Regions from separate parts of the Pseudomonas soli genome, predicted to be linked through region 3. Evidence: riboswitches for the same ligand, from Rfam matches in the RefSeq annotation. Region 3 holds a riboswitch; each other region holds the start of a gene.
What was found. Region 3 has a riboswitch for cobalamin ahead of cobW (cobalamin biosynthesis protein CobW). Riboswitches for the same ligand answer to the same signal wherever they lie in the genome.
Positions count from the first base shown of each region.

Region 1: it holds a riboswitch for cobalamin, as region 3 does, so the genes downstream of both, LU688_RS17590 (TonB-dependent receptor) here and cobW (cobalamin biosynthesis protein CobW) in region 3, are expected to answer to the same signal.
Region 2: it holds a riboswitch for cobalamin, as region 3 does, so the genes downstream of both, cobO (cob(I)yrinic acid a,c-diamide adenosyltransferase) here and cobW (cobalamin biosynthesis protein CobW) in region 3, are expected to answer to the same signal.
Region 4: it holds a riboswitch for cobalamin, as region 3 does, so the genes downstream of both, LU688_RS12015 (ABC transporter substrate-binding protein) here and cobW (cobalamin biosynthesis protein CobW) in region 3, are expected to answer to the same signal.

Region 1 covers NZ_CP128543.1:3,800,976-3,803,171, forward strand. Annotated here, with positions in the region: gene LU688_RS17585 (PaaI family thioesterase) at 1-260, opposite strand, end outside; cobalamin riboswitch at 449-653, shown strand; partial or broken gene LU688_RS17590 (TonB-dependent receptor) at 761-2,196, shown strand, end outside.
Region 2 covers NZ_CP128543.1:4,546,696-4,548,891, forward strand. Annotated here, with positions in the region: gene LU688_RS20995 (cobyrinic acid a,c-diamide synthase CobB) at 1-483, opposite strand, end outside; gene cobO (cob(I)yrinic acid a,c-diamide adenosyltransferase) at 480-1,091, opposite strand; cobalamin riboswitch at 1,204-1,421, opposite strand; gene LU688_RS21005 (hypothetical protein) at 1,571-2,149, shown strand.
Region 3 covers NZ_CP128543.1:3,422,713-3,424,908, forward strand. Annotated here, with positions in the region: gene cobN (cobaltochelatase subunit CobN) at 1-263, opposite strand, end outside; gene cobW (cobalamin biosynthesis protein CobW) at 267-1,334, opposite strand; cobalamin riboswitch at 1,436-1,634, opposite strand; cobalamin riboswitch at 1,696-1,919, shown strand; gene LU688_RS15775 (CbtB domain-containing protein) at 2,019-2,196, shown strand, end outside.
Region 4 covers NZ_CP128543.1:2,566,844-2,569,039, reverse strand. Annotated here, with positions in the region: gene LU688_RS12020 (acetyltransferase domain-containing protein) at 1-997, shown strand, start outside; cobalamin riboswitch at 1,025-1,222, shown strand; gene LU688_RS12015 (ABC transporter substrate-binding protein) at 1,334-2,196, shown strand, end outside.

The DNA of each region.
Region 1 (2,196 bases), 380 kb from region 3:
TCGCGGCCTTCGGCACGGTAGTGACAGGCCATGGCGGTCCAGTTGGAATGGCAGTCGACCAGCATGGCCAGCAGGCCACCATAAACCAGGCCGGGCCAGCCGGTGAAGGTCGGATCGGGGGTATGTCGGCACGACAGGTGGATGCCGTCGGCGTCCCAGTGGCTCTGCACATGCAGGCCGCTGGGGTGGGAACAGCCGCAGCCGTAGCAGATGCCTTCGGGGGCGGCGAGTTGTTGCAGGGACAGGGCTTGCTCGGTCATACGCGTCCTTGGCTTGTTGGTGTTGGATAAGGAGGCTGGCTGCCGATGGTAGCTCCCTGCGCGACCTGCGCCAATCCACGCGGCCTGCCCGCAGACAACGCCTACCTGACGGCAACCGCTCTGAACCGCCATTCAACCTCACTCAGCCCGCCCCTCCAGACGATTGACTCCCTGCTCGTTCAGTGGTCAGATGCGCGCCAGTTTCAGGTGCCCTGCGCCGCCGCGCGCAGGGTGAAACGGGAAGCCGGTGAGTCGATACCACGACAAGTCCGGCGCTGCCCCCGCAACGGTAAGCGAGCGAACCCTTCGACAGACCACTGTGCACACGCATGGGAAGGTGAAGGCTTCACGACCCTCGCAAGCCCGGAGACCGGCCTGAGGCTTCACTTGGCAACCCGCGGTGGGCGGGCGCAGGCCGGTATTCGCGTGCGCGCCTGCGCGCGCTTCGCCGTTGCGTGTTTTCCACCGGGATCCATTCTTTCCTGCAGCAGTGGAACGACATGTCCCGTATCAACAAGCTTCACACCCTGGCGGCCTGCCTGGCCGTGTCCCTGCCGGCGCTGGCCGACGAGCAGCCCAGCCCTGCGCTCACCCTGCCCTCCACGGCGATCACCGACAGCCGCGACCCGCAGACCGTCGACCTGGCCACCCCCACCCAGGCCGGTTCACGCCTGAACCTCAGTGCCCTGGAAACCCCGGCGAGCACTAGCAGCATCACCGCCGCGCAAATCCAGCAGCGCAACAACACCACGGTGCAGGATGCCGTGACCCGCTCGCCGGGCATCACTTTCATCGGTACCCCTGGCGATGGCGGCACCGGCTTGTCGGCGCGCGGCTTCACGGGCCAGAGTTCGGTGATGACCCTGTTCGACGGGTCGCGCCTGTACGCCGGCGCCGGCACCCTCACCTAACCGGTCGATCCCTGGATGGTCGAGCGTATCGATGTGATCCGTGGGCCTGCCTCGGTGCTGTATGGCGAAGGCGCCACCGGGGCAACGGTCAACGTGATTCCAAAAAAGCCCTTCAGCAGTGATATCCGCAACCACCTGCGCCTGGGCTATGGCTCCTGGGACCGCCAGCAACTGGGGCTGGACAGCGGCGGCAGCCTGAGCGAGCGCCTGAGCTACCGCGCCACCCTGAACCAGCAGGCGGGCAACGGCTGGGTCGACCGCACCGCTTCGCGCAGCCTGGCGTTTTCCGGCGCGCTGCGCTTCGATGCCAGTGACGACCTGAGTTTCACCCTGTCCCACGATCGCGGCGACGCACAACCTGCCAACTACTACGGCACGCCGCTGATCGACGGCCATCTGCGCAGCAGCGTGCGCAACAAGAACTACAACGTCAGCAATGACCAGCAGCGCTACCACGATGAGTGGACACGGCTGACCAGCGACTGGACCATCAGCGACAGCATCAGCGCCAGCAACCAGCTGTACTACATCAAGAGCCGTCGCCACTGGCGCAATGCCGAGGAATACGCCTGGGATGCCGGTGTGATCCAGCGCGGCAGTTTCCTGGAGATCAAGCACAACCAGGAGCAGATCGGCGACCGCCAGAGCTTCACCTTTGATCACTCGCTGTTCGGCCTGGCCAGCAGGACCGTGGTGGGCGCCGAGTACAACAAGATCCGCTTCAACATCGACAGCAACTCGCCCTACGAAGATGGCTACACCGACCCGCTCGACCCTTGGCGGCCGGCGCCCGGCGGGTTCCACAGTGCCGATCCGACGCGCCCGCAGACGCTGTCGAAAACCAGCACCTTCTCGCTGTTCGCCGAAAACCGCACGCAACTGACCGAGCGCCTGTCGCTGGTCATCGGCATACGCCGCGACCAGAACCACATCGACCGCAACGACCTGGTGAAGGACACTCGCGAAGACCAGAGCCTGCGTGGCGGCAACTGGCGCGCCGGCCTGGTGTACGCGCTGACTGACGA
Region 2 (2,196 bases), 1.1 Mb from region 3:
GAGCAACTGCGCATGGCGCAGGCTGCCAACCCGGTTGGCCAGCACCCCGGCGAACGGCAGGTCGGGCTGGTAACGTGCCAGGCCCAGGGCCAGGGCGCCGAAGGTCTGGGCCATGGCCGTGCCATCGATCACCGCCAGCACCGGTACGCCAAAATGGCGGGCCAGGTCGGCGCTCGACGGCGTGCCGTCGAACAGCCCCATCACGCCTTCGATCAGGATCAGGTCGGCTTCCCCCGCCGCTTCCCACAGCAGGCGACGACTCTCCTCGGCACCGATCATCCACAGGTCCAGCTGGTAGACCGGCGCGCCACTGGCACGCTCGAGGATCATCGGGTCGAGAAAGTCAGGCCCGCACTTGAACACCCGCACCTTGCGCCCGAGGTTGCGGTGCAGGCGGGCCAGGGCGGCGGTGACCGTGGTCTTGCCTTGGCCCGAGGCCGGGGCCGCGATCAGTACGGCGGGGCATTGGCGCGAGTCACTCACAGCTCGACGCCCTTTTGTGCGCGGATACCGGCCTGGAAGGCGTGCTTGAGCATGCCCATCTCGGTGACGGTATCGGCCAGTTCGATCATTTCGGGCTTGGCCGCACGGCCGGTGACGATCACATGCTGCATCGGTGGGCGGGCCTGGATGTCCGACAGCACCTGGTCGAGGTCGAGGTAGCCATGCTTGAGGGCGATGTTCAGCTCATCGAGCACCACGAACTGGATCGACGGATCCTGCAGCAACTGGCGCGATACCGCCCAGGCCGCTTCGGCGGCCGCGATGTCGCGCTGGCGGTCCTGGGTCTCCCAAGTGAAGCCCTCGCCCATCACGTGATAGCGCACTTGCTCGGGGAAGCGGCGGAAGAACAGCTCTTCGCCGGTGCTGTTGCGGCCCTTGATGAACTGCACCACACCGCATTGCATGCCATGGCCCAGGGCGCGGGCGAGCATGCCGAAGGCCGAACTGCTCTTGCCCTTGCCATTGCCGGTCAGTACCAGCAGCAGGCCGCACTCGTTGGGGGAATTGGCGATGCGCTCGTCGATGATCGCCTTCTTGCGCAGCATGCGCGCCAGGTGACGTTCGTCGCGTTCGGTGGATTCGCTCATCAGGGGTCTCCGCAGGCTGTCGCCGGTTGGCGACAGGGAAAAGGCGGGCAGACGGAGAACGCGCAGGGGCCGTGGCCCCAGGCCACATCGCACCGCACATCACCCTCCGTGATGCCGTTGGCAGTGACAGGCCGGTCTCCGGGCTCGCGAGCGGGACATGCCCGGACGACGCGCCTTCCCGGATACCTTTACCCAGTGGCCATGCGCCGTCTTTTACTCACCTACCGTTGCGGGGGCAGCGCCGGACTCGCGCCTGCTGGCGCTCACCGGCTTCCCAGTTTCACCCTGCCGAACCGCAGTTCGCCGGGCACCTGAAACACGCCGCGAAGGTTAGAGGGTTGCACCGGGAGCGTCAATCGAACGAAGACCGTTCTGGCCTGGGTCAATGGCCGATCCGCCAGCTTGTGCCACACTCAAAGCGGTGATATCACTTAGCCACCATTTCGGCTGGCCTCAATCACAATGACAAGGAGCGCAGCATGCAAGGCCTGATCATCAATAACCCGCGCCTGGAATTCCTGCGCCCGGCCCTGGAACGCTGGGTCGACTGCATCGACCGCTTCAACCAGTTCCAGGGCGACAACGAAGCCCCCTATTGGCATGGCGCCGCCGCCAACACCGGACTGCTCGCAGCGGCCGCCTGGCAGGCCGAGCTGACGGCGCTGCAGCAGTACACGAGCAAGAAACAGCGTGACGAAGGCGAGCGTGAGGCCCGCGGCGACCTGAGTATCAACAGCGCCGAAGAGTCGATCCACCTGCACACCAGCCAACGTTGGCCGCGCATGGCCCGTCTCGACATGGGCCCGGCCTTGCAGGAAACCGCCAACCACGCCAAGACGATCGCCTACGCCAGCCAATTCAAGGCCGGGGCGCTGTTCGTCACTCCGTGGAAGGCCGGCCAGCATGCCAGCCCCGAGGAACTCCAGGACCTGGTAGATGACCTGCAGAAACACACCGCTTGCGCGATCGCCTGGTACTTCCCCTATGGCTACCGCAAACTGCACAACGAATTGGGCCAGTACTATCCCGGCGTGGCATTACTGCTCAAGCAAGCTTGATGCCCCTGGCACAGGCCAATGAACAACCAGACGCTGTCCGCGTCCTT
Region 3 (2,196 bases):
CCATGCAGCGACACAAGGATCACCTTGGCATGGCGCAGCACCTGGTCGACATACAGGTCGACCGAGGCGTGGTTCTGCACCTGCATCGGGTTAGCCAGGCGCACGCTGGGGAAATCCGCCGGCAACTGCTCGGCGGTTTCGGCGAGCAGCGCCAGGTGCGAATCACCGCTGCAGAGGATCACCAGTTCGGCAGGGGTCTGGCCGAGGTCGGCGATGCTGTCGTCCGGCACAAAACCGCCCGGCTGGGTCCGCAGCAGGTGCATGGGTCAGGCGCCCAGGGCCTGGCGCAGACGCGCTTGCAGGCGTGCAGCATCCAGGTCCTGGCCGATCAGCACCAGGCGGGTGATCCGTGCTTCCTCGCTGCGCCAGGCGCGGTCGAAATGCTTGTCGAAACGGGTGCCCACGCCCTGGATCAGCAGACGCATCGGCTTGCCGGGAATGGCGGCGAAGCCCTTGGCGCGCAAGATGCCGAACTCGGTGACCAGTTGTGTCAAGGCGTCGAGCAACAGGCTTTCGTCAGCCTCGGGCAAGTCGATGGAGATAGAGTCGAAGGCGTCGTGGTCATGGTCGTCGTGATCGTCGCCGTCGTGGTGGCTGTCGTGGTGGGTGCGGCGGCCGTCGATATGTACCTCGGACTCGGCGCCCACGCCCAGCAACACTTCCAGCGGCAGGCGACCACTGCTTGCCTCGATCACCTTGACCGCCGGCGGCAGTTCCTCGGCCACTTCGGCACGGACCTTGGCCAGGCCGTCGGCATCGATCAGGTCGGCCTTGTTCAACACCACCAGGTCGGCGCTGGCCAGCTGATCGGCGAACAGTTCATGCAGCGGCGATTCGTGGTCCAGGTTAGGGTCGAGCTTTCGTTGGGCGTCGACCTGGTCTGGATAGGCGGCGAAAGTACCGGCCGCCACGGCCGGGCTGTCGACCACAGTGATCACCGCATCGACCGTGCAGGCGTTGCGGATCTCTGGCCACTGGAAGGCCTGCACCAAGGGTTTGGGCAGGGCCAGGCCGCTGGTTTCGATAAGGATATGGTCGAGGTCGCCGCGGCGCGCTACCAGCTCGCGCATCACCGGGAAGAACTCTTCCTGCACGGTGCAGCACAGGCAGCCGTTGGCCAGCTCGTAGACACGGCCGTTGGCTTCTTCCTCTGAGCAACCGATGCTGCACTGCTTCAGGATCTCGCCATCGATACCCAGTTCGCCGAACTCGTTGACGATCACCGCGATCCGGCGGCCCTGGGCGTTGTCGAGCATATGGCGCAGCAAGGTGGTCTTGCCCGAGCCGAGGAAGCCGGTGACGATGGTGACGGGAAGCTTGGCCAGTGTTTTCATGTCGCAATGCCCTTGGCAGCAGTGGCGCGGGCATGCAGGACGACAGCCCCGGGTCGAGTCGCCCTGGCTGGTTCGCCACCGGATCACCCCGCCCGGTTGAAAGTCGAAAACGTTGCGAGGCAGGTCTCCTGGCTTGCACCGCCGGCCTTCTCAGCCAGTGGGATGGCGCCTTCCCGCGCGTGCGCAGTGGCTATGCCGATCCTTCATCAGTGCCTACAGTTGCGGGGGCAGCCGCGGCTTGTACCGCGTTCCCGTCTTAGCCCGGGCCAACGCCCGGGAACCTCGAACCGGCAAGGCTACGCAGTGCCTGCCTGACGGTCAACCGCCACAGCGATTGACGCAGGCCCGGCCCCGTGATTTGCTAACGCATTGCGTTCAGGTGCCCCCAACGGGGGTGAAACGGGAAACCGGTGCGTCGCGCGCCCTTTGAAGAGGGACGACAAGGCCGGTGCTGCCCCCGCAACGGTAAGCGAGAGAAGCATCCAGACCACTGTGCCCCCGCATGGCATGGGAAGGTGATGCTTGACCAATGGAGCCCCACTCCACCTCGCCAGCCCGGAGACCGGCCTGACATGCTTGCAGAACACCCCGCGGTGGGCGGGCGCTGTCGTATCACCTGGGCCAACCGTGCCTGGGGGCGTCGCGCCTGCCCGTTGCCACAACAAAAGCAGCAGAGGACGCGTCATGCCCATCACCCACGCCAAATCCAGTATCGCCACCCCCATCAGCCTCAGCCAGCGCCTGATCGTCGCGGTCGGCGCCACCCTGCTGGGCCTGTGCCTGGTGTACTTCGCCGGTTTCTCGCACATCGAGGCGGTGCACAACGCCGCCCACGACACCCGCCACAGCGCTGCCTTCCCTT
Region 4 (2,196 bases), 860 kb from region 3:
GTTCGCCAGCCGCACCCTGGCGCACCTGTGCGCGCCGGTGTTCGTGCTGCTTACCGGGCTATCGGCCTGGTTGTATGGCGAGAAGCACCAGGGCCGTGGCGATGTCTCGGTGTTCCTGTTCAAGCGCGGTCTGTTCCTGGTAGTGCTGGAATTCACCCTGGTCAACTTCGCCTGGACCTTCCAATTGCCACCGAGCGTGATCTACCTGCAGGTGATCTGGGCCATCGGCCTGAGCATGCTCGCCCTGTCGCTGCTGGTGTGGCTGCCGCGCCCGGCGCTGCTCGCCCTCGGCGCGCTGATCGTCGCCGGTCACAACCTGCTCGATGGCCTGCACTTCGGGCCGGAATCGGCGCTGCATGTGCCATGGGCGATCCTGCATGAACGCAGTTGGCTGGAGGTGGGCGAACATCTGCGCCTGCGCACGTCCTACCCGCTGTTACCGTGGATCGGCGTGATCGCCCTGGGTTATGGGCTCGGGCCGTGGTTTTCCCGGGGCAGCGACGCCGGCAAGCGCCAGCAGCGCCTGCTATGGGCCGGCGTGGCGTTGCTGCTGGGGTTCGGTGCGCTGCGCCTGCTCAATGGCTACGGCGAAGCCCCCTGGAGCCTCTACGCCAGCGTAGGGCAGACGCTGATGAGCTTCTTCAATATCACCAAGTATCCACCATCGTTGCTGTTCCTGGCCCTGACCCTAGGCGTCGGCCTGCTCCTGCTGCGCGGCTTCGAGCGTGCCGGCGACGCCCGCTGGATCGGCCCGCTTGCGGTGTTTGGCGCAGCGCCAATGTTCTTCTACCTGCTGCACCTGTATGTGCTCAAGCTGCTGTATGTGGCGTGCGTGGCGCTGTTTGGCCTGAACCAGGGCGGCTATTTCGGTTTCGATGGCATGGGCGCGGTATGGCTGACCGCCGTGCTGCTGCCACTTGCGCTGTACCTGCCGGTGCGCTGGTTCGCCCGGCTGAAAGCGCGCCGGCGCGATATCGCCTGGCTCAAGTACCTGTAAAAGCGTTTTCACCCGACAGCCCGATGGTCTACCATGCCGCCCGCCGGTTTCCACACGGAATCAAAAGGGAATCCCGGGCTCGCCACTGGCGATCCAAAGGGAACTGCCCCCGCAACTGTAGGTGCCGAGCCTGCGCCATCGATGCCACTGGGTCTGCCGACCCGGGAAGGCTGGCGCCGGCCTGGACGCACCAGTCAGGAGACCTGCCGGCACGCATTCACCAACCGGCGGGGTGTCCGGGATGGTCATCCGCCCCTGGCCGCGTGCTTGCGCACGGCTACCCGGCGATGCCTGTCCGTGGGCCATTCCGTGCACCACCCAGGAGATCGCCCCACCATGCCGTACCGCCTCGCCGCCCTCCTCGCCGGCCTGTCCCTGTCATGCCTGGCCCATGCCAGCGCCACCCAATACCCGCTGACCGTCGACAACTGCGGCTTGCCGCAGACCTTCACACAGGCCCCGCAACGGGCGGTGACCGTCGGCCAGGCCGGCACCGAGCTGCTCTATGCCCTGGGCCTGGGTGAGCGGCTGGCCGGCACCTCGCTGTGGTTCAACAACGTGCTGCCGGAATTCAAGGCGCAGAACGACAAGGTCCCGCGCCTGGCCGACAACGAACCGAGCTTCGAGGCGGTGGTCGGCAAACGTCCGCAACTGGTGACGGCGCAGTTCGAATGGATGATCGGCGCCCAGGGCGCGGTCGGCACCCGCGAGCAGTTCCAGGAGCTGGGCATCCCCACCTACCTGCTGCCCTCGGACTGCGAGGGCAAGGACAACCTGGTGGGCGCCGACGGCACCCGCCTGCAGCCGTTCAAGGTGCAGAGCATCTACAAGAGCGTCAGCCAGCTGGCCGAGATCTTCGACGTGCAGGAGCGTGGCGCGCGCCTGAATGCCGAGCTTCAGGGCCAGCTGGAACAGGCCAGGCAGCGCCTGGCCGGCCAGGACCTGGCGCACACCAGCGCGCTGTTCTGGTTTTCCAGCGCCGACCTCAAGACCGACCCCTATGTCGCCGGCCGCCAGGGCGTGGCCGACTACATGCTGCAGACCCTCGGCGTGCGCAACGTGGTCGAGTCCAGCGAAGAATGGCCTACCGTGGGCTGGGAGACCCTGGTCAAAGCCAACCCCACCTGGCTGATCGTCGCGCGCATGGACCGCCGCCGCTATCCGGCCGACGACTACCAGAAAAAACTCGACTTCCTGCG